Regions from separate parts of the Clostridium aromativorans genome, predicted to be linked through region 1. Evidence: riboswitches for the same ligand, from Rfam matches in the RefSeq annotation. Region 1 holds a riboswitch; each other region holds the start of a gene.
The links. A riboswitch is a leader RNA that binds a small molecule or an ion and turns the genes downstream of it on or off. The one in region 1 is predicted to bind thiamine pyrophosphate.

Region 1 (5,576 bases):
TATCCATGCAAAATCTATATTTTTCTTTGTAGCTGCAAAAAAATCGTCATTTCCGATATTCACTATCTTTACCTTGCTGAAATCTCCACCGCTCTTCTCCATTACAGCTTTAAGCACTGCTTCTTCTGAAGGTGATCCCCATCCTCCATATACTTTTCCCTCAAAATCTTTAGGGGTTTTTATATTTTTGCTCTTAGGTGCGGCAAAACCGGAAGTGTTGTGCTGTATTATTGTGGCAATGGCTTTTACAGGAAGAGGATTGTTACTTGTAAGTGCATAGGTGACATCTTCCTGATAGCTCACTCCAAAATCACCTTTTCCAGCAGCTATAAGATTTGTAACACTTCCTTCTGAAGGCTGAACTATTTTCACATCCAGTCCCTCATCTTTATAATATCCTTTATTTAGGGCCACATACAATCCGGTGTGATTTGTATTTGGAGTCCAGTCCAGTATGACAGTGGTCTTATCCAGGGAATTTGATGTATCCTTTTTATCGCTTGTTCCACATCCTGATATAGCAATTACACTTATAAAAACAGCCAGTATCAACAATATAAATTTACTTTTTCTCATTATTATCCCCCTCTTATTTCCAATGTATTATTTTTTTACCTATAAAGTCTATGATATAGATTATCGCAATGCTCACTACAACAATAACCAGAATTGAGGCAAATACCTTATCAAGCTGGTAGGCATTCTTGGCCCTCACCATATATACACCTATTCCGCTGTCTCCTCCCAGCCATTCGCCTATAATTGCAGACATTATCATGTAAGTTGCAGCAATCTTCAAACCTGAAAAAAAGTTGACCAGAGCATAGGGAAGTTTAAGATGGTAAAATATCTGAAGTTTGGAAGCCTTCATATTATGAAATAGATTTATGTAATCCACATCTATCTTTTCAAGACCGTCTACAAGACTTACAACTATGGGAAAAAAGCATACCGTTATCACAACTATTATCTTGGGAAGTGCTCCAAATCCGAACCATATTATAAAAAGCGGTGCTATAGCTATAGTTGGAATGGTCTGGGATATGAGCAAAATAGGATATAGTGATTTCTTAACTGTATGAAAGCTGTCCATTATTATGGCCAATATAAAAGAAAGCACTATGGATATAAAAAATCCTACAAAAGATTCATAAAGCGTTGTTTCCGCATTTTCCATTATGTTTCTAAAATCCAAAACGAGGGTCTTTATAATATTTGACGGCGAGGGAAGGATATAGGGTTGTATATACTGAAGACCCACCACCATCTGCCATAAAGCCACTACTACTGCTATGGTTATCACCGGGTACATCTTATTTTGAATATTTCCTGATTCTTTCATTCTAAACACCTTAAATTCACAATTTCAATCTGTTGAAATTACTGGATATTTTATTTTTTAACTCTTCATACTGAATTCCCTTTATGTTTGAGATTTTTCTGACAATGCCTTCAACTTCCCAGGGATATCCATACCGTTTATTCACCCACTCAAGGGAGTCGGGTCCATCTGTTTCCGTCAATATTCTGTCCAGGGGGAGAATATTGACTATTTCATCTGTAATCCTGGAATAGCCTATATCAACGCTTATGGTGAAAAAGCAACCACATTTTAAAAGCTCCTTGAGCACATCCATATCACCGCTGTACCAGTGAATTATCGGTGTTCTCAATTTATACCTTTTTATATATTCCAGTATCTTATTTTCTGCTCCCTTGGTATGGATATTGGTTATCTTGTCATATCGTCTGGCCCTACTCAAAAAGTATTCAAATACCATGTCCATTTTGGGATATTTTTCTCTCTCCGGTACCCAGTAATAGTCAAGACCTATTTCCCCTAAAGCCTTACACTCCTTTATACAATCATCAAACCTATCCAGATTACCATAATTTTTATGTGCTTCCCAGGGATGTATTCCAAAACAGGGTATTATATTCTCATTCTCTTCACTTATCTTTTTCGTAAAAATATAACTTTTCAGGTTCATGGAGCATCCCAGTGTCTTGATATCATCTTTTTTTATAATATCAAGAGCTTTCTTTAAGTTTTCTCCATAAAAATCCATATGATTGTGGGCATCAACAAGCATTTCAATTATCTCCTATATAACTTTGACAAAAAACAAAAGCACTATCACAAATAGTGCTTCAGGATACAAATTACAAAGCGGTTTCCCTACGTCGGCGCTGCCCGAATCAGGTTCAAAGGGTTAAAGTTTTCACTTTTCTCAGCCGTACCGGCACCCCTGACACTACAGACAATATTAAATTTGCTACATTATTATTATAATATCACTTGTTTATAAAAATGTAAACATTTCATGTACATATCCGCAGTTTTATTTATCCAACTTGTCAATGACATTATGTTTTAATATGTAATCAGAATATTCAAGCTGATTCAACACATCCTCTTTGTCTTTCCTCAGGCTGCTATTCTCAGGCACTTCCTTTCCGGTCTTTACATCATAGTATACATCATCCTGGGAAGAAGAATAATAATTTTTATCTATAAAGGAACCATTTCTAAATATAACCTTCTGATTTTTAGGGTTAAAAAGATCTTTTCCAAACATATTTTTCCCGGGCAGATCAAATAAGTTACACACCGTAGGATATATATCCATTTCACCTCCATATACGTGATTCACACCTTTCACCGATTCGTTGGGAAAATGTATTAGAAGAGGTACCTTCTGAAGCCCTTCCCAATCCATTTCGGAAGTTGAATTTACATTCAGGAATTTGAACAGCTGCTGCTCTTTATCTTTGGGTATTGCATAGTGATCACCGTAGAGCATTACAACTGAATTTTCAAGCGTGCCATTTTCATCCAGAGCATTTAAAAACACTCCCAGTTGTTCATCTGTATAATGTATGGCTTTTAAATAATTTCCAAGAAGAGTACCTTTTAAATTTCCCACATCAAAATCACCATATTTATCCACATCATCATAGGGAAAGTGACTGGTCAGTGTTATTAAAAAAGCATAATAAGGTGATTTCATATTGTTCAATTTTATCAGAGACTGGTTCAAAAAAGATCTGTCACTGAGTCCCAAACCTATGGATTCATCTTTCTTATAACTTTTTTCACCATAGAAATTATCAAAGCCAAATTTTTTGTACATTATCTGTCTGTTCCAAAAATTTTCTCTAAAGCCGTGAAATGCTGCTGTACTGTAACCGTTATTTTTAAAATTTTCGGGCATGGCACTGAATTTATTTCCGGAATACAGAAAATACACTGCCCCAGCCGCTGCCGGATATATCGAATTGTTGGTCATAAACTCCGCATCGGAAGTTCCCCCTGCCGCTACCTGATAATAAAAATTATCAAAATACACTGACCTATTCACCCATCTGTTCAAATTCGGAGTTATTTCCTGTCCATTTACAGAAGCATTTATTACAAATTCCTGAAGGGCCTCTACCTGTATCATTATAAGATTTTTTTCCTTTGAATATCCTTTCAGATTTTTATTATCTGATTTATTATTATCCATAAAAGTATTTATGGCATTTATTTTTTCTCTGGAAACAGGTGTCATTTTGGTTATATTGGCTGAAAGTGAATTATAGATGTCTAAACAGTGATAATTCAATACACCTAGTTTTCTACTTATATAAACCTTATTATACATTGCGCTCAAAAGTCTGGGCTGCTCTTTTGAAAGTCCATAAAAACTTATAAAATCCATACCAATACCAAATAAGAGAAGCACGACAGCTATTGATATCCTATAATTCAGCGGAAATTTGTTTTTTCTCTTTCTAACATATCTGTTCACAAAGGGAATTATAAATATAACATCAGTGAAATATAAAAAGTCCTTTATATTCATCAAATTTGACACACTGGATTTTACAGCTCCAAGCTGAAATCCACTTATAAGCACGGGAAGAGATATTATGTCCTTAAAATATCTGAAATATATGATATCACTTACTATAAATGAACTTATTACAATATTGAATATATAGAGCATCCTGGAACGTGCCTTTGCTTTCAGAATCAAAGATATGGAGATTATAATTATTACCGGGGCAATGGCCGGAATGAAAAGAGATATAATTTTTATATACCCTGTTTCTAAATGCCTTCCATACATCAATATCTTAAAAGTTACACATACTATAAAAAATACTACATCCAAAAAATCTAGAAAAAACGAATTCAATCTATTCATATTAAATATCCTCAATCATCAATTTATTACAATACTAAAATTATAGAACTAATGAATAAAATTGTAAAATAATATGTGAACAATAATAAAAGATTTTTTATACCTATTTACATAGATGTCATAGTGTAGCATAATATATTTGTTATAGAAAGGTTAAAAAGAAGAAGGAGGTATATGTTTAATGGGAGAAAATGATGAAAATAAAGATAAACTTTCAGTAGATGAAGAAGCAAAAAAGCAGTTTTTAGAAGAACTTAAAAATAAAAATATGGAAGAGAAAAGAAGATTTGAAGAAATTAAAAGGAAGAAAGAACAGGAAAAAGAGGAACAGCTCAAAAGGGAGGAAGAAGAGAAACAAAAAAAACTTTTGGAAGAACAGGAAGCTGAAAAAAAGTTGGATGAATCCAGCCTGCAATCAGAGAAGCCCCAGGAAGAGGACACTAAAATTGACAATTTTAAAGCAGATAGTGCTGAAATCGAACCTGTGTCAAAGAAAAAAACTTCTGACCGAAGTACAGATCTCAAAGTCAAAAACAACCTGGTACCCTGCAATCTGAAACTTTCCATTATAGATACAGCTGTATCGGCTGTAGTTTCTTTAGCCTGTCTTTATTTATTTGATCTTATTTTAAGAACCCTGTTTGGACATTATATAGCAGATATGAAAGGCATGTACATAATATTATTTCTAATAGTATCTATCTTATATCCTGTTATAATGAGAAGCTGTAAATCCAGGAAAACATTAGGTGAAAAATTTGCCAAAGTACCAAAAGGAGTAGATTAAAAATTGAAAAAGGGCAGCCAACATGAATTTTTTATAGAAAAGTTAAAATTTCCAGCAGTTGGAATCGCACAAAAGGATGGAATAAAGGTATTTATAAAAAACTCTGTGCCAGGTCAAAAAATAAAAGGTCAGATTACAAAAAAAAGAAATGGATATGCAGAAGCCAAAATCGTGGAAATAATTGAAAATGTAAACTATGCAATAGAGCCCTTATGTCCCCACTTTAACCTCTGCGGCGGATGCAATTTTCAGTTTATTCCCTATAATATACAGGTTGAATTAAAAAAGCAGCAGGTTTTAGACCTGTTTGAAGAATCTTCTATCAAAGGTTTTAAATTCTTGGGTATAGAAAAAAGCCCTGAGGAATTTCATTACAGAAATAAAATGGAATTTACTTTTGGAGATGAGCAAAAAGGAGGATCTCTCACATTGGGAATGCATATGAGGGGGAAATCCTTCGGCATTGTGAATGTAGATAAATGCAAAATAGTAGATGAGGACTTTACTGTAATTTTAAATGAAATCGTCACCTATTTCAGGAAAAAGGAACTGCCTTATTACAGAATACGGAGCCACAGGGGATATTTAAGAAATGT
Region 2 (5,576 bases), on a different contig from region 1:
TGTGTTTTTTATTTCAATAAAAATGGAGGAATATATATGGAACGGGAGAAAAAAGCTATAATAGCAGGAGCAAATCTTAATAATGATAAGGATTTTGCAAGCCTTATGCAGGAATTATTCAGCCTCGCAGAGGCATGTGATATAGAAGTAGTTGGAGAGGTGACGCAAAAATTAAATAAAGTGAATTCATCTCATTATCTAGGCAGTGGTAAAATTAAGGAAGTATGTGAATTAGTTGATGAGAAAAATGCAGATGTGGTAATTTTTGATGACGAGTTGTCACCTTCTCAAATTCGTAATTTAGAAAAAAGCTTAAATTGCGGTATAATAGATAGAACTTCTTTGATTCTTGATATTTTTGCAAAAAGAGCAAGGACTAGAGAAGCCCAGCTTCAAGTGGAGATAGCAAAACTTCAGTATATGCTCCCGCGATTGATTGGATTTGGGGAATCCATGGATCGTCAAGGAGGGGGATCGTCTCTTAAAAACAGAGGTTCCGGCGAAACAAAATTGGAACTTGACCGTAGAAAAATTGAAAACAGAATCAGTGGCCTGAATAGAGAGCTGGAAGTGCTTGTGTCACAACGTCAAAATCAACGAAAAAAGCGTAAAAGAAGAGATATACCTGTGATTGCTTTAGTGGGATATACTAATGCAGGTAAATCTACGGTTATGAATGCCATGATGGATTTGTTTAATCCGTCAGATGATAAACAGGTTTTTGAAAAGGATATGCTGTTTGCAACATTGCAAACTTCTGTCAGGAGAATTGATCTGCCAGATAATAAGTCCTTTTTATTGACGGATACAGTGGGATTTATCAGTAAATTGCCCCACTACTTAATAAAGGCATTTCGCTCAACACTAGAAGAAGTTTCTGAAGCCGACATGCTTATTCATGTGGTGGATTACTCAAATGCCAATTATGAGAAACAGATGTATGTCACCATTGATACATTGAGAGAACTGGGTGTGGAGGATATTCCCGTTATTTACTGCTATAACAAAATAGATTTAGTGGAAGGCAAAATTCCTGAAAGTAAGGAGGACTATGTATATATTTCCGCCAAGAAAAAATTGGGAATGGATAAATTAGTGGGGGCAATTCGTAGAAAAATTTTTGAAAGCTATATTTGCTGCAAATTTCTAATTCCTTATGATAGGGGAAATATAGTAGCTTATTTTAATGACAATGCAGGAATAAAGTCAACTAGTTATGAAAATAACGGCATACTTTTATCTGTAGAGTGTAAAAAATCTGATTATGAAAAATACAAAAATTATTTAATCTAGATTGGCATTTATGATGGATTTAACTATTAATGAAGTGAAATTAATTAGACAGTGTTTGGATGAGAAGATAGTTACTTTACAAAATCCTATTTAAGTAGTATGCTGTTGTTAAATTTAATATTATTAATTTAGTTTTGTAGGGGGACCTCCCGGTTGAGAAGGTTAAAACCTGACCCTTTAAACCTGATATAGTTAATACTATCGTAGGGAAGCAAAATATTTATGATTGATTTATATTTAGTGCTTACCTTAGTGGTAGGCATTTTTACGTAAATTTTCAAGGTGAAAATTTCACCCTCAAGAGCTAAATTATATTTTAAATATTATATAGTATAAGGGGGAAATTATTTTGAAAACAAAAAAATTGTATATGCAGCCATGCTTACGGCCATTGGGGTACTAGGTGGAAGTGCCATATATTTTCCTATAGGAGCTTCTAAATGTACGCCAGTTCAACATATAATAAATGTGATAGCGGCAGTCACTTTAGGGCCGGTTTATGCAGTATTGACAGCTTTTTGTATTTCACTTATAAGAAATTTTACTGGCACTGGAACACTTTTGGCTTTTCCAGGAAGTATGATAGGAGCTTTTTTTGCAGCTATACTTTATAAAAGAACAAATCAAAAACTTTTTGCAGTTGCAGGAGAAATTATAGGAACAGGTATTATAGGATCACTTCTTTCATTTCCCATTGCAAAATTTATACTTGGTAAAGACGTAGCTGCTTTCTTTTTTGTAGTACCTTTTTTAATAAATACAACAATAGGCAGTTTGATAGCATATTTTATATTAAAGTCCATAGAAGCAATAAAGGGTAGTGCAAATAATTTAAGACAAGACTAAATCAATGGTCCCTGCCACGCTGTGTAAAGCAACAAAATTTTAGCTAAAAAAGTAAGCATGGAAAATTTGCATTATTTTGACGGGGTAAAAGATATGATTATAAAGAAAAAAAAGGAAAAAATAACAGGTGGCATAATTGTAGCGGCAGGAAAGATATCTGAAGGTAATGATGAATGCTCATTATTGAAAATTGGATCTATTACTGCAGTAAAAAGAATTGTTTTGACCTTTCAGCAGGTTGAAATTTCACCGATTGTAGTGATAACTGGATATGAAGCCAGGGAAGTTGAGCATGATTTGGCTGATTACGGAGTTATATTTTTAGAAAACAAGAATTATGAAAATTCACAGATGTTTGATTCTGCGAAAATTGGATTGGAATTTTTGCAAGATAAATGTGATCAGGTGATATTTAACCCTGTAAGTATTCCAATGTTTACACCGGAGACCATTCAGAAGATGATGGAATGTGGTGCGGAGGTTATTTCTCCATCCTATCATGGAAAATCTGGACACCCTCTTTTGATATCTTCAAAATTGATTCCAGACATTTTAAAATATAACGGAAATATGGGAATGAGAGGAGCCATTAGGAGTATTAAAGTGAAAAAACAACTGATGGAGATAGAAGATGAAGGTATCCTTCAAGATATGGATGATATTGATCACTTAGATCAACTTCTAAAAAAGCACAATCAACACATTCTTCATCCTTTTGTTAGAATAAGTATTGAAAAGGAAACCATGTTTTTTAACTCGAGGACAAAATTACTTTTGCTGCTGATTAAAGAGATGCACTCTGTAAGAGGTGCATGCAGACATATGGCATTATCTTACAGTAAGGCGTGGAATATGTTAAATCAACTGGAACAAGAATTAGGTTATGCAGTGGTTGAAAGAAGACATGGTGGCAGCAGAGGCGGGAAAACTTTTTTAACAAAAGAAGGAGCAAAGTTCTTAGAAAAATATCAGCTTTTTGAACAAAACGTGCGTCAATATGCAAAAGATGAATTTGACAGACTATTTTAAAATCCAGAATTTTATGTAAAGCAAGTTCCTTTGACAAAGAATTTGATGAAATATACCCTCTATTTTATAATGAATGTAACAGATATGTTTACTTATTATAAATGTTAAGAGGGTTTTTTATTTTACCCTATATGAATTTAAACGTATTCACATAAGGTAAAATGAATAAGTATCTTTGTAGTTGTGAATTGAATAAAACATATAGGAGGAATTATATGGAAAAAATAAGCAGATCTATAAAGAAAAAGGATCACGATGATAAAATAAGTGGACGTGCTTTATATGTAGATGATTGTGTAATGGAAGGAATGCTTTATGGCAAACTTCTTCACTCTACTAAAGCAAAAGCACGCATTGCTGATGTTGTTGTACCTAAATTACCTGAGGGATATTATGTTGTGAATAAAAATGATGTGACAGGGGAAAACCGTGTTCATATAGTTCTTGATGATACGCCTGTATATGCTGAGAATACTGTGGAATATATCGGTGATCCAATTTTGATGGTTGTTGGTCCCGAACTTGATGAAGTTAAAAGGATTTTAAATGAAATTGTTGTAGTATATGAAGAGCAGATACCTGTTCTAGACATGCGCAAATCCAATACTGTTTTTTTTAATTATAATTATGCAAAAGGAGATATAGATAGGACATTAAAGGAAGCAGACCGTGTTTTTGTGGAAACTTTTCAAACAGGCTATCAAGAACAAGCCTATCTGGAGACTCAAGGTATGATTGCCTATCCTCATGGGGAAAGAATGACTGTACGTGGTTCCATGCAGTGCCCATATTATGTACATGGTGCAGTTACAAAGGCACTTGGATATGATGAAAAGGATGTACAGATTATTCAAGATGTTACTGGTGGGGGATTTGGAGGTAAGGAGGCATTTCCATCCATACTTGCCTGCCAGGTAGCGGTAGCAGCGAAAAAAGTTAACAGACCGGTAAAAGTTATATTTGACAGGCGTGAAGATATGGAATTTACTTCAAAGCGGCACCCTTCAATATGCACTTATAAAGTGGCTGTAAAAAATGGTAAAATTACTGGCATGGATATTGATGTATTGTTTAACAGCGGTGCATATACTACTCTGTCGCCTGTAGTTTTGCAGCGTGGTGTAATTTGTGCAAGTGGTGTATACGATATAGAAAATTTGCGTGTTGTAGGACGTGCGGTTAAGACCAATACTATACCCTGCAGTGCATTTCGAGGCTTTGGTGCTCCCCAGACTTTCTTTGCGGTAGAAATGATGATGGATCATATTGCCAGGGAAATGGGTGTTGATTCTCTGGAACTGAAAGAAAAGTATATTGTTAAACAGGGAGATTCAACGTCCACCAGCGGTAAGTATCACTTCCATGTACCTTTACCTGAAATGATTAAGCAAATTGACGAACTCACTGATTATCGTGATAAATGCAAGAAGTATAAAAATCAGAGGGGAAGATATCGTAAGGGAATTGGTATGTCTGTGTTCTATCATGGCTGCGGTTTTACGGGCAGTGGAGAACGCGATCTCATCAAAGCTGTTGTTAAAATAAGAAAAAACTCAGATGATACTGTAGAGATTTTGGCCAGCAATTCTGATATAGGCCAAGGCATAAAAACTACTTTTAGTAAAATTGTTGCAGATACACTTGGAATTTCCTATGACAGGGTTTTAATACAAAATCCAGATACGGATCGTGTACCTGATTCAGGTCCTACAGTAGCCAGCCGTTCCCTTATGGTAGTCGGAGAACTGCTTAGACGTGCAGCGGGAAAACTTAAAAAACAGTGGGAATCAGGAAAAGAACAGGTTGTAGAAGAACACTTTATAGAACCTGATTTTGTAATTCCATTCAGCCTTAAAGAATTCAAGGGAGATGCTTATCCAACTTATTCCTGGGCTGCTAATGTGGTTGAGGTTGAAGTAGATACTCTAACTGCAGCCACAAAGGTATTGGGTGCATGGGGGACTTATGACGTAGGTGTGCCCATTGATATGAATATTATAAAAGGACAGATGCAGGGAGGCTTCCTTCAAGGTATTGGATATGCTTCTATGGAACAGATAAATTGTAATGAAAAAGGAAGAATTCGTAATAACAGTTTTACTGATTATATTATTCCCACTGCAGTGGATGTGCCTAATCTGGTAACGGAGATTATCAACAATCCATACACTCATGGACCTTATGGAGCAAAAGGCGCAGGCGAACTTCCCCTTGTCGGTGTAGCTCCTGCTTATATCGAAGCTATGGAAAATGCTCTTGGTGTAAATTTAAATAAGGTACCATTTACCCAGGAAGATACTATGAAGGTTTTACAGGGGGTGCTTAAATAATGATAAAATTTATTCTCAATGGAAAAGAAGTGGCATCTACAGCGGAAGCAAATGAGCGTTTGCTGGATATACTTCGAA
Region 3 (5,576 bases), on a different contig from region 1:
TTCCGGAGCCTTTTGTAACTACTACAAAGATGAAAGACAGTAGTTTGCAAGTCCCCATAAATCTTACTAAGGAATGGGATAAGGCCTCCAATGGACAGAGTAAGCTGGCTATGGGTACTGTTGTCTTTAGAAAATCTTTTATAGATAAAAGGGGAAAAGATCTAGATAATTTTTTAAATAAATATAAGGAATCTGTGAATTTTGTAAATTCCAATAAGCAAGAGGCAGGAAAGCTTATTGAAAAATATGGCATAATACCAAAAACTAAAGTGGCTGAAATGGCTATCCCAGGCAGCAATATAGTATTTATAAATGCCAAAGATGGAAAACAAATTCTTCAGAAGTTTTATGAAGTTTTATATGACAGTGATCCAAAATCTGTTGGAGGAAAGGTACCAGATGAAAATTTCTATTACATTGGAGACAAGGACAATTAGAAGATCATGCATACTATTGTTTTGGCTGTTTATATGGGAGCTCTGCTCTCTTTTTATAAATAATCCCCTTATTTTGCCATCACCTTTTGAAGTTATAAAAACACTTTTTATTCTGGCGAAGGGAATTTATTTCTGGAAAAGTGTTTTTAATAGCATAATAAGGGTGATTTCAGGAATCCTAATATCCATAATTGTAGGCATTGTGCTGGGAGTAGCCGCAGGTTTGAATAAATTTATAGAGGAAATTCTGGATCCCATTATAATTACCATGAAAGCGACTCCCGTTATGTCTATAATTATTATAGCTTTAATTTGGTTTACTTCATCCTATGTAGTTATTTTTACAGCTATTTTAATATGTTTTCCAATAGTATATACGAATGTAATTCAGGGAATAAAGTCGGTGGACAAAAATTTAATTCAAATGGCGAGTGTGTATAGGGTTAAGAAAAAATACTTATTAAAAGATATATATCTTCCAAGTATAAAAAATTATGTTGTATCAGGTATACTCATGTGTCTTGGAATTGGATGGAAAGTTTCGGTGGCATCAGAGGTATTGAGTACACCTAATTACTCCATAGGATTGAATCTTTTGAATTCGAAGAACACACTTGAGACCCCTGAACTGTTTGCCTGGACTATTGTAGTTGTAATACTGAGTTTTGCTTTCGAAAAGATATTTAAGTATTATTTATCAAAGAGGACGTTTATATGAAAGATGATGGTAAATATGAAGTTATAATTAAAAATTTGAACAAATCCTATGGGAAACTTCCTGTGTTTATAAACTTAAATCTTAGCTTTTTAAAGGACAAAATTACAGTTATATTTGGACCCTCGGGCTGTGGGAAAACCACTCTTTTAAATATTATAAGTGGAATTGAAAAAGATTATGATGGACAGGTATATTTGAAAAGCGATAGATTGTCTTATGTTTTTCAGGAAGATAGGCTTATCTCCCATTTGACAGTATATGAAAATGTGGCTTTTGTACTAAAATCTGTAATGAATAGAGATGAAATAGAATCGACTGTAAATAAATTTTTAAATATGGTGGAACTGTCAGATTGCAGAGATAAATTTCCCGGGGAATTAAGTGGAGGTATGAAGAGAAGAGTTGCACTTGCCAGAGCTTTTGCCTATAGAAGTGATCTGCTCCTGATGGATGAACCTTTTAAGGGCCTGGATAATAGGTTAAAGGGTGACATAATAGAGAAGTTTTTATTGCTTTACAGGGAAAATAAAAGAACAGTTATAATGGTGACTCATGATAAAGAAGAAGCCAGAGAACTAGGTAATGTAATTTATTCGCTAGAGTAAATACGACGGAAATATTGATTAATTTCAATTATTGTAGTAATATAATTGGTGTCTGTGCAATATATAAAATTAAATAGTTTTATATATCCCAGGGGTGCTGGTGTTACCGGCTGAGAGTGAGGATTGAATCCTTAGACCCTAGTTGTACCTGATCTGGTCAATGCCAGCGTAGGAAGAGGTTGCAATATAATTTAGTCGATAAAGGTACAAACATTTTTTTAAAAGTTTGTACCTTTTTTATGAGAATAATTGTGCATTGTGAATTGAAAAGGCGGGATTGTATGAGAACATCTATAAAATTATATGATAGTGTAAAGGTTATATGGGATTCTTATTACGAGCATCCTTTTATAAGGGGAATAGCAGATGGAAGTTTGAATGTGGAGAAATTCAAATTTTACATGATTCAGGATTATATATATCTTCTGGATTATGTAAAAGTATATGCACTTGGAATAGTTAAAGCCCAAGATGAGAGTATCATGCGGGGTTTCTCGAAGATGGTGGACAATATATTGAATGGAGAGATGAATATACATAGAAATTATATGAAAAGATTGGGCATAAGAAAAGAGAATATAGAGAATACCGAAGCTGCCATTGAAAATATTTCCTATACAAATTACATGCTGTCAGTGTCGCAGATGGGAGATCTGATGGATTTAACAGCTTCCCTTCTAGCCTGTATGTGGAGTTATCTTTTGATTGGTAAAAGACTGAGTAAAATAGAGGGAGCCGTGGAAGATAAATTTTATGGACAGTGGATAAGGGGGTACTCTTCAGAAGATTACGAAAGGGAAACGAGGTGGCTGATTGAACTGTTTGATCAGTTGACTGCAGATATATCGGAAAAGAAATTTGAGAGATTGAAAGAAATTTTTATAAATACCAGTAAATATGAAAGTATGTTTTGGGATATGGCTATGACAGGAGGATGTAATTGTGCTGGAATTTAAAAATATAAGCTTTAAATATGATGAAGACCCGGATTTTATAATAAAAAGTTTGAGTTTCAGAGTAGATAAAGGGGAGTTCATAAGTATAGTGGGTCCCAGCGGATGCGGAAAAAGCACTGTGTTCAGGCTTATCTGCAAATTGGAGAGACCTTTTGAAGGAGATATATTTTTAGAGGGCAGAAATATAAACGTTTTGGGAAAGGGCTACATAGGATATATGCCTCAGAATGATCTTTTAATACCCTGGAGAACCATACTTCAAAATTCTTCACTGCCCCTTGAGATCAAAGGTGGAGATATGAAAAGGGTCAGGAACGAGGCAGAAGAAATGCTGCAAAGTTTCGGCCTGGAAAAATATAAAGATAAATATCCCAGGGATTTGTCCGGAGGTATGCGCCAGAGGGTAGCCTTTACAAGAACTCTTCTTACAGGCTCAGAACTGCTCCTTTTGGATGAGCCCTTTAGTGCACTGGATGCAATAACAAGACTCTCTATGCAGGAATGGCTTTTGGATAAGTGGTCCAAATTAAACAAGACTGTATTGTTTATAACTCATGATGTGGAGGAAGCACTTTTTTTGTCTACAAGAATATTTGTAACAGATGGAAGTCCTATAAGAAAATTTAAGGAAATAAAGGTTGATTTAAACTATCCCAGAACAAGAGATATGCTTGACAATCCTGATATTTTGAGGATAAAGGCACAGCTTATAGAAGAACTTAAAAGGGGGATAAGGTTGTGAAAAAATACAGATCCTCCATAATAATATGCCTGTTGTTTTTTGCAGTCTGGGAAGCAATTGCCAGATATATAGATGCTATGTACATCCTCCCATCTCCTACAGCAATTGTGAAAAAAATATGGGAGCTGAAGGACATCTTATTTTTGGTACATTTGCCGGCTACCCTTGCTGTGACTTTTGAAGGGCTTGGAATATCCATAGTATTTGGGGTTCTTCTTGCTGCGGCTATGAATATAAGTGAAAGAGTACAGAGAGCTCTTTATCCTATTGTAATTGTAACGCAGACAGTGCCCATAACTGCACTTGCTCCTATATTTGTGCTGTGGTTTGGATATGGCATATGGAGCAAAGTGCTGGTAACCATACTCATAACTTTTTTCCCAATAACCATAAATGTATATGACGGACTTCGTTCCACTAGGAGGGATATGGAGGAACTTCTGTTTACCTATGGTGCCAGCAAAGGAGATATATTTATAAAATTGAAGTTTCCAGCATCACTTCCTTACTTCTTTTCCGCCCTTAAGATAGCAGTACCATTGAGTGTGGTAGGTGCAGCCATAAGTGAGTGGCTGGGAGCCCAGGCAGGACTTGGATATTTTAGTAAGAGAATGATGACACAGCTGGACGGTGCTGGGGTTTTTGCACCTATTGTAATATTGTCTGTAGTCGCATTGATTATGGTTAAAATTATAAGCATACTCGAAAATAAAATAGTAAAGGGGAGGAATGAAATTTGAGGAAAATAAAGATCTTAGCTTTTATAATGTCAGTCTTAATGTTGGTGGGTTTAGCAGGGTGCGGCAGTAAATCATCACAAAATGGCAATGGACAGCTTGAAAACGTGGATTTGGTGCTTGACTGGTATCCAAACGCCATACACAGTTTTATATATGCAGCTATTGAGAAAGGGTATTTTAAAGAGGAAGGACTTAAAGTGAATATAAAATTTCCGTCGGATCCTACAGATCCACTCACTCTTCCAGCAGCAGGAAAGGCGACACTTGGGATTTACTATCAGCCGGATCTTGTAATTGCAAGAGCTAACCAGGGAGTACCTGTAAAATCTGTTGGAGCGGTAGTACATACACCTTTGAATGTTATAATAGCACTGAAGTCAAATAATATAAATTCACCTAAGGATCTTCAGGGAAAAACCGTGGGCTATTCAGGGAATCCGCTGAATACCGAGTACGTAAAGACCATGGTTAAAAAAGATGGTGGAAATCCGGATACTGTTAAGATGGTGGATGTAGGATTTGATCTTCTGTCATCCATGGTAACTAAAAAAGTAGATGCCACTACAGGTGGACTTATAAATCATGAAGTTCTCATGATGGAAAATGAAAATCATCCTGTAAATTATTTTGATCCTTCCAAATATGGAGTCCCAAATTATTATGAAGAAGTACTTGTAACCAGCGATAAAACTCTAAAGGAAAAGCCTGAAACCATTAAAAAATTTATGAAGGCCGCCCAGAAGGGATTTGAGTATACCAAAAATAATCCGGATGAGGCCCTGAAAATACTCATGGACAATCAACAAAAAGGCAGTTTTCCTCTTAAGGAAGCTGTTGAAAAGAAAAGTTTGAGTATACTTTTGCCTAAGATGGAATCAAAAAATGAGCCTTTTCTGAGTCAGGATAAAGGCGTATGGCAGAACAATATAAACTGGCTTAAAAAACAGGGACTTTTAAAAAAAGATGTAAATGCTGAGGATTTTTATGTGAATGTTCTGGAAAATGATAAATGATGGGAAAGAGGAGTATCTAATATATAAAGGGTTAATAGGGTTAAATAATAAGTACCTATTAACCCTTTTATCAGTTTTTTGTAATTTTTTTAAGGTTAAAATACCAATTAGTAACAAGCTTGAACGCTGGCATAATATTTGCTCATTGTAATTATCGTAAAATAGTATGTCAGGAATGTTTTGTACAAGAGTTGGAGGAGGAAAAACATGATATTTAAGAATTTTACAGAACTGATCAAAAATGTTCAGGGTTTCCAAGAAAAAAGAAGGGCAGCAGTAGTTGCTGCACAGGATGAACACACCTTAAGGGTTGTATTTAAAGCAAAAAGAAATAATATTGTAGAACCTATATTAATAGGTGATAA
Region 4 (5,576 bases), on a different contig from region 1:
TACAGGGTCTTCTGCTGTTGCAAGGGCAGTATTTGCAAGTACTGCATCGGCTCCCATCTCCATGGCTTCTGCGGCGTGAGATGGCTTCCCTATACCTGCATCCACTACAACTGGTATATCTATTTCGTCAATTATAATTTTTAATAGTTCTTTTGTCTTAAGACCTCTATTTGTCCCGATAGGTGCACCCAGAGGCATTACTGCAGAGGCACCGGCATCTACAAGTCTCTTTGCATCCATTAGATCCGGGCTTATATAGGGAAGTACAACAAATCCTTCTTTTACAAGGGCTTCAGTAGCCTTTAAGGTTTCATAGTTGTCGGGAAGCAAGTATTTGCTATCTGAAATAACTTCTATTTTAACCCAATTTCCACATCCTGTTGCTTTAGCTAAATGTGCGAGCCTTATAGCTTCTTCTGCATTTCTTGCACCGGATGTATTTGCCACGAGTATGCAGCTTTTATCTATAAAATTCAATATGTTGTCATTTGGTTCTGCAGCGTGGATATCCATACGTCTCAGTGCTACGGTTATAATTTGTGCTTCAGAACTTTTTATTATATCAGGCACTATTTCATTTGATGTAAATTTACCAGTCCCAATAAAGAACCTGCTCTTTATTTTTCTATTTGCTATTATAAGTTCATCCATAAATTAAAATCTCCTTTAATTTTGATTTATTGTATATAATGTAAATTATCTAACCACCTCCGACATAACGGATTATTTCTACTTTGGAAGTGCTTGATAATTTTTTGGATTTGTACTGTTCCCTGTCTACTAACTCTAAATCCACTTCAATTACAACGGTGTTTTCGTCTATATTTAATTTGTTTAGTAATTGTGATACTGTCGTTTCGGGGGCAAAATCCAATTCTTCTCCATTTACGGTCATTTTTACACCTCATTTCAAAAGCAATTGGAATCGATGTTCTAGTCTTTATCCCGAAGGATATTTATGTTTTTTCCTTCCATTACCTTGTTCATGTTTCTTACAGCACACATTTTTCCACACATGGTACAGGTTTTTTTATCTTCAGGTGTTGAGCTCTTTCTGTATTTTCTGGCTTTTTCAGGGTCTATTGCAGTATCTAATATTTTTTCCCAGTCAAGTGCTCTTCTGGCCTCAGCCATTTTGTTGTCCCAATTTCTTGCACCTTTGATTTCCTTTGCAATGTCTGCAGCATGGGCAGCTATTTTGGCGGCTATAATTCCATCCTTCATATCCTGCAAATCAGGCAGTCTGAGGTGCTCTGCAGGAGTTACATAACAGAGAAAATCCGCTCCATAAGTTGCAGCAATAGCGCCGCCTATGGCGCTTGTTATGTGATCATATCCAGGTGCTATATCTGTTACTATGGGACCTAGTACATAAAATGGAGCATCATGACACAGCTTTCTTTCAAGCTTCATGTTGGTTTCTATTTCATTAAGAGCCATATGACCGGGCCCTTCTATCATTACCTGTACATTTCTTTTCCAGGCTTTTTTTGCCAGTTCACCTAAGGTCATGAGTTCCTTTATCTGGCTTGCGTCTGTAGAATCATCTATACAGCCAGGTCTACAGGCATCTCCCAGACTTATGGTTACATCGTATTTTTCACATATGTCAAGAATTTTATCGAAGTATTCATAGAAAGGATTTTGTCTCTTATTCAAGTTCATCCAAGCATACATCAAGCTGCCTCCTCTTGAGACAAAATTCATAAGTCTCGGGTTTCTCTTGAATATCTGTGCTGCTTCCAGATTTATACCGGCATGGATGGTCATAAAGTCAACCCCATCTCTTGCGTGGGCTTCTATAACGCTTAAAAGTTCCTCAGCAGTTATATCCTTTAATTCTTTATCATAAAAACCAACTGCATCGTATATGGGTACAGTACCTATCATAGAAGGAGACATAGCCACTAACTTGTTTCTAAATTCTCTTGTTTTCCCAAAACAACTTAGATCCATAATGGCCTCAGCTTTCATGTCTATTGCTTTTTTCACTTTGTCAAGTTCCAGATCTATATTACAGCAGTCCTTTGAAATGCCAAGATTGACATTTATCTTTGTTTTAAGCCCTTTTCCCACGCCTTCTGCACTTAAATTTTTATGATTTTTATTGGCTGGAATGACAGCTTTGCCTTTGGACATAAGGTGCATGAGATCCTTGACATCCATATTTTCCTTTTTGGCTACTATACGTATTTCTTCCGTGACTATTCCTTTTCTGGCAGCATCCATCTGGGTTGTATAATTCATTTTATCAATCTCCTTCTTGATTTTATGGATAAAAAAATAGGGAGCAAATGCTTCCCATAGGATATAAAAACTCTGAATGTTTTTTAAAACAGCGTAAATTTCCCTACGTTGGCATTATCCAAATCAGGTTATAAGGGTAAAAGATAGTATCTTACTCTCAGCCTATCAACATGGGCTCCCCTGTAACATTGTATTTTTAAATAAAAAAAGGAGTGTCTGATGAAAACACTCCTCGAATACACATTTTAAATATTTGCTTCCCTACGGTAGTGTTAACTACATCAAGTTCAAAGGGTCAGGTTTTACCTTCTCAACCGAAACGGTTCCCCCACAAACAATTCTATTTACTTTACATATATATAATAGCACTTATCCATATATATGTAAACATTTTTAAAAATTTTCCACTTGTTTTGCACATCTAATCAATTCGTCAGCCGCCTTTGAGCACAGGGAGGCCAGATCTTCTATGTGAATTTCTTTTGAGGCAGAAGAGTCAAAAAAGATGTTTGCCTGGGCTTCGAATTCTTCATCTGCCAGCCATAAGACCAGTACAACGGGCACATTTGGAAATATGTTAAACTGAAGTGACATATCTCCCAGGCATAGTTTTTTAGCATCAAGTTTTTTCCCGGCCTTTAGAAATAGTTCATCTCTGTTTCCGAAGTATTTGGTAAGTTTGTCTATACCATGGCCGGCAAAAAAATCATAGGTGCAGCCTACACCTTCTATTTCCCTGTAGGGTACCCATTTATTGGTCAGTCCACTTTTGGTGCATCTGCAGAGATAGCTCATGATCAGTATTTTATCCATTATCGTATCGGATTCATAAGATAGATCGTTGTGATTAAAATCCTTTAATGTAATAGAGCCTTCCGGATAGGAAATTAAATATTCCCTGTTAAAGTATTTTAAGGTGAACATATTCTTTTCAGCGTCATATTTTGCTCCACTTTTTTGGACAATTTCTTCCAGGGGACGCCGGCTGAATTTTTTACATAGATCCTTATAACACAGCACATAGTTGTTTTTCTTGTTTCCTATTGTGAAACACCTCTTTTCTATCAAGTATTTTTTGAAGCAGGAGACATGATATTTTAATTATATACTATTTAATATATATAAAAACAGCATTATATTTGTGAATGATAATGCTGTTTTTGTGTTATTTAACATAATATTTTTTGGCTTTACACTTCAAAACGGAAGCCGATTATGAAATTATCCGGCTTCTTTTTTGACTAATAGGCAGCAGCTGCTGCAGGTTGTCTGTAATGAGAATAATCTCCGGGATATCTTGAAATATGTTTTGATAAATTATCGGATCTATGTCTGAAATTGGAAATACTGTTGATGTTATTGTTGTAACTGGAGTTAGTAGTTGTTGTAAATGATTCACCATCTGCTCCGATCTCAGAGGGATAAATTGCGATATTTCCACCATTTGATATCATGGCAACAGGGTGAATTTTGTTGCTGGAATCAGATAATGAATTTCCATTGACTTTGGCCGATTGATATTTTACCTCATCCGCGTTTGCTAGAGGTAGAAGCTGATTGTTCTGATTAGCCGGATCTTCGCTGATCCATTCTGCGGATGTGCCTATTTTCTGCTCATAGGAAGAATCAAGGGTAGTGGATATAGTTTTTGTTACTGCTTCTCCTTTAGGCGTAGTTGCAGTGAATGTTAAATTCCATGTGGAATTCGAAGCCTTGGATATAGTTACACTGATAGTTGAGCCAATTGGGATACTAACTATATTCTGGGCAGCATCGGGCAATTTTTCCCAAAAAACTTCAACTATAGGTTGTCCATTTTGTATCTCCTCTATAGTTCCCATTTGAAGGAGATCTTCAGAATTTACTCCTCCCAAGCCTATCCATTGTGCGGTTGAGGCATTTTGACGATTGGATGTAATATTAGGTACTGTCCAACTTCCTGAAACGCTTGTATAAGTATTGTTCTGGGAAACAGGTACAGCTATATAGCCTGCCCAATTACCTGATTTTTCAGTGCTAGCTGGAAGATTAACCCTATTTATGGTGTTTTGAGGCTGGTAGTTATAAATTGAATGAGTTATATTCCTCTTTGGAAAATAATTTGATAAAATATAGCTGCCTCTGTAAGTATCGCCGAATTGTTCCTTTGCAATTGCAGATCCGGCTCCACTTCCCAATACCACAAATAATGCCAGCAGCAAAATTTGAAGTTTTTTTAAGATGTTTTTCATTGATTAATTTCCCCCTTCCATTATATTTATAAAAAATGAGTATATAAAAACTACTTGATATACAATAGTTTCTCGCTAATATATTACAAAATCGTGGTAATAATATTACCATATTGTAAATTTTTTGCCTTCAATTATATTTATTGTGAAAGAAATTCATTGTTGGTTAAATCAGGTTCTGAATTTACAAGGTTCTGTAGAAGGTATTATTATTTGTGATATAATAATTACTATAAAATTGGACCGCGTAGGAGATTGAGATAAAATATGAAGGATATACATAAGAGGATCGATGAAATATTACCACGGATAGCTGATCCGTATTTCAGACAGAATAAGGGACTTGGAGATGAAATAGGATTTTATATTTTTGATTATGATCCTAAATATGAGCTTTTAATTAGGGATAGAGTTAAATTTATAGAGGAAAAGGCAAAAAAAGCCTATGGGCTCAATATAATCGAGTTTGACCTTTATGATATTATTTTGAACATTTTAAAATCAAAGGGATATCTTGAAAAAAACTTTGAGATGGAGAAAAAAAAAGGAAGCAAATATGTTTTAAATGCAACCAAGAAAGCTCTTAGACTTACATTGAAAAATGATCTTATGGTAGGGTATATAGCAGACAGGATTGGCGGAAGCGATATAATATTTTTAACTGGAGTTGGAAAATCATGGCCTATAATCGGATCATATGGAGTGTTAAACAACCTGCATAGAGTTATAGAAAAACAACCTCTTGTTATGTTTTTTCCAGGCACCTATGATGGAGGCTCCCTAATGCTGTTTAATATTTTAAAAGATGACAACTATTACAGGGCATTTCAATTAATAGATAAGTATTGAATTATGGGGGAGACAAAAAAATGAAATTTATTTTGAAGGATATGTTTTATAAAGAAATAGACAGGGATATAAAAGGTGTTATCAAAGTTGGGCAGGAAGATGATGAAAATGTAAAACAGGAACTAGATGAATATGTTGTAACCAGTGAGTTAAAGAAACACATAGATGAGTTTTTTGAAATGTATAAAACCAGTATACTGGAAGATACGGATAAGAACGGGGTGTGGATTTCAGGATTCTTTGGAAGCG

Region 2: another riboswitch for thiamine pyrophosphate. It lies ahead of thiW (energy coupling factor transporter S component ThiW); the one in region 1 lies ahead of LN736_RS02860 (TatD family hydrolase).
Region 3: another riboswitch for thiamine pyrophosphate. It lies ahead of tenA (thiaminase II); the one in region 1 lies ahead of LN736_RS02860 (TatD family hydrolase).
Region 4: another riboswitch for thiamine pyrophosphate. It lies ahead of thiC (phosphomethylpyrimidine synthase ThiC); the one in region 1 lies ahead of LN736_RS02860 (TatD family hydrolase).

Annotation. Positions count from the first base shown of each region.
Region 1 covers NZ_JAJJPB010000002.1:34,159-39,734, reverse strand. Annotated here, with positions in the region: gene LN736_RS02870 (ABC transporter substrate-binding protein) at 1-576, opposite strand, end outside; gene LN736_RS02865 (ABC transporter permease) at 590-1,342, opposite strand; gene LN736_RS02860 (TatD family hydrolase) at 1,359-2,093, opposite strand; TPP riboswitch at 2,160-2,261, opposite strand; gene LN736_RS02855 (LTA synthase family protein) at 2,343-4,193, opposite strand; gene LN736_RS02850 (RDD family protein) at 4,375-4,980, shown strand; gene rlmD (23S rRNA (uracil(1939)-C(5))-methyltransferase RlmD) at 4,984-5,576, shown strand, end outside.
Region 2 covers NZ_JAJJPB010000001.1:163,331-168,906, reverse strand. Annotated here, with positions in the region: gene hflX (GTPase HflX) at 37-1,293, shown strand; TPP riboswitch at 1,422-1,521, shown strand; gene thiW (energy coupling factor transporter S component ThiW) at 1,657-2,139, shown strand; gene LN736_RS00775 (NTP transferase domain-containing protein) at 2,233-3,168, shown strand; gene LN736_RS00770 (xanthine dehydrogenase family protein molybdopterin-binding subunit) at 3,384-5,498, shown strand; gene LN736_RS00765 ((2Fe-2S)-binding protein) at 5,498-5,576, shown strand, end outside.
Region 3 covers NZ_JAJJPB010000026.1:32,983-38,558, forward strand. Annotated here, with positions in the region: gene LN736_RS15480 (ABC transporter substrate-binding protein) at 1-437, shown strand, start outside; gene LN736_RS15485 (ABC transporter permease) at 400-1,155, shown strand; gene LN736_RS15490 (ABC transporter ATP-binding protein) at 1,152-1,760, shown strand; TPP riboswitch at 1,841-1,952, shown strand; gene tenA (thiaminase II) at 2,042-2,716, shown strand; gene LN736_RS15500 (ABC transporter ATP-binding protein) at 2,703-3,458, shown strand; gene LN736_RS15505 (ABC transporter permease) at 3,455-4,198, shown strand; gene LN736_RS15510 (ABC transporter substrate-binding protein) at 4,195-5,211, shown strand; gene LN736_RS15515 (bifunctional enoyl-CoA hydratase/phosphate acetyltransferase) at 5,419-5,576, shown strand, end outside.
Region 4 covers NZ_JAJJPB010000015.1:77,879-83,454, forward strand. Annotated here, with positions in the region: gene LN736_RS12055 (thiazole synthase) at 1-651, opposite strand, end outside; gene thiS (sulfur carrier protein ThiS) at 701-895, opposite strand; gene thiC (phosphomethylpyrimidine synthase ThiC) at 934-2,247, opposite strand; TPP riboswitch at 2,329-2,439, opposite strand; TPP riboswitch at 2,488-2,587, opposite strand; gene LN736_RS12070 (DUF3786 domain-containing protein) at 2,641-3,267, opposite strand; gene LN736_RS12075 (G1 family glutamic endopeptidase) at 3,489-4,478, opposite strand; gene LN736_RS12080 (DUF1788 domain-containing protein) at 4,746-5,327, shown strand; gene brxC (BREX system P-loop protein BrxC) at 5,348-5,576, shown strand, end outside.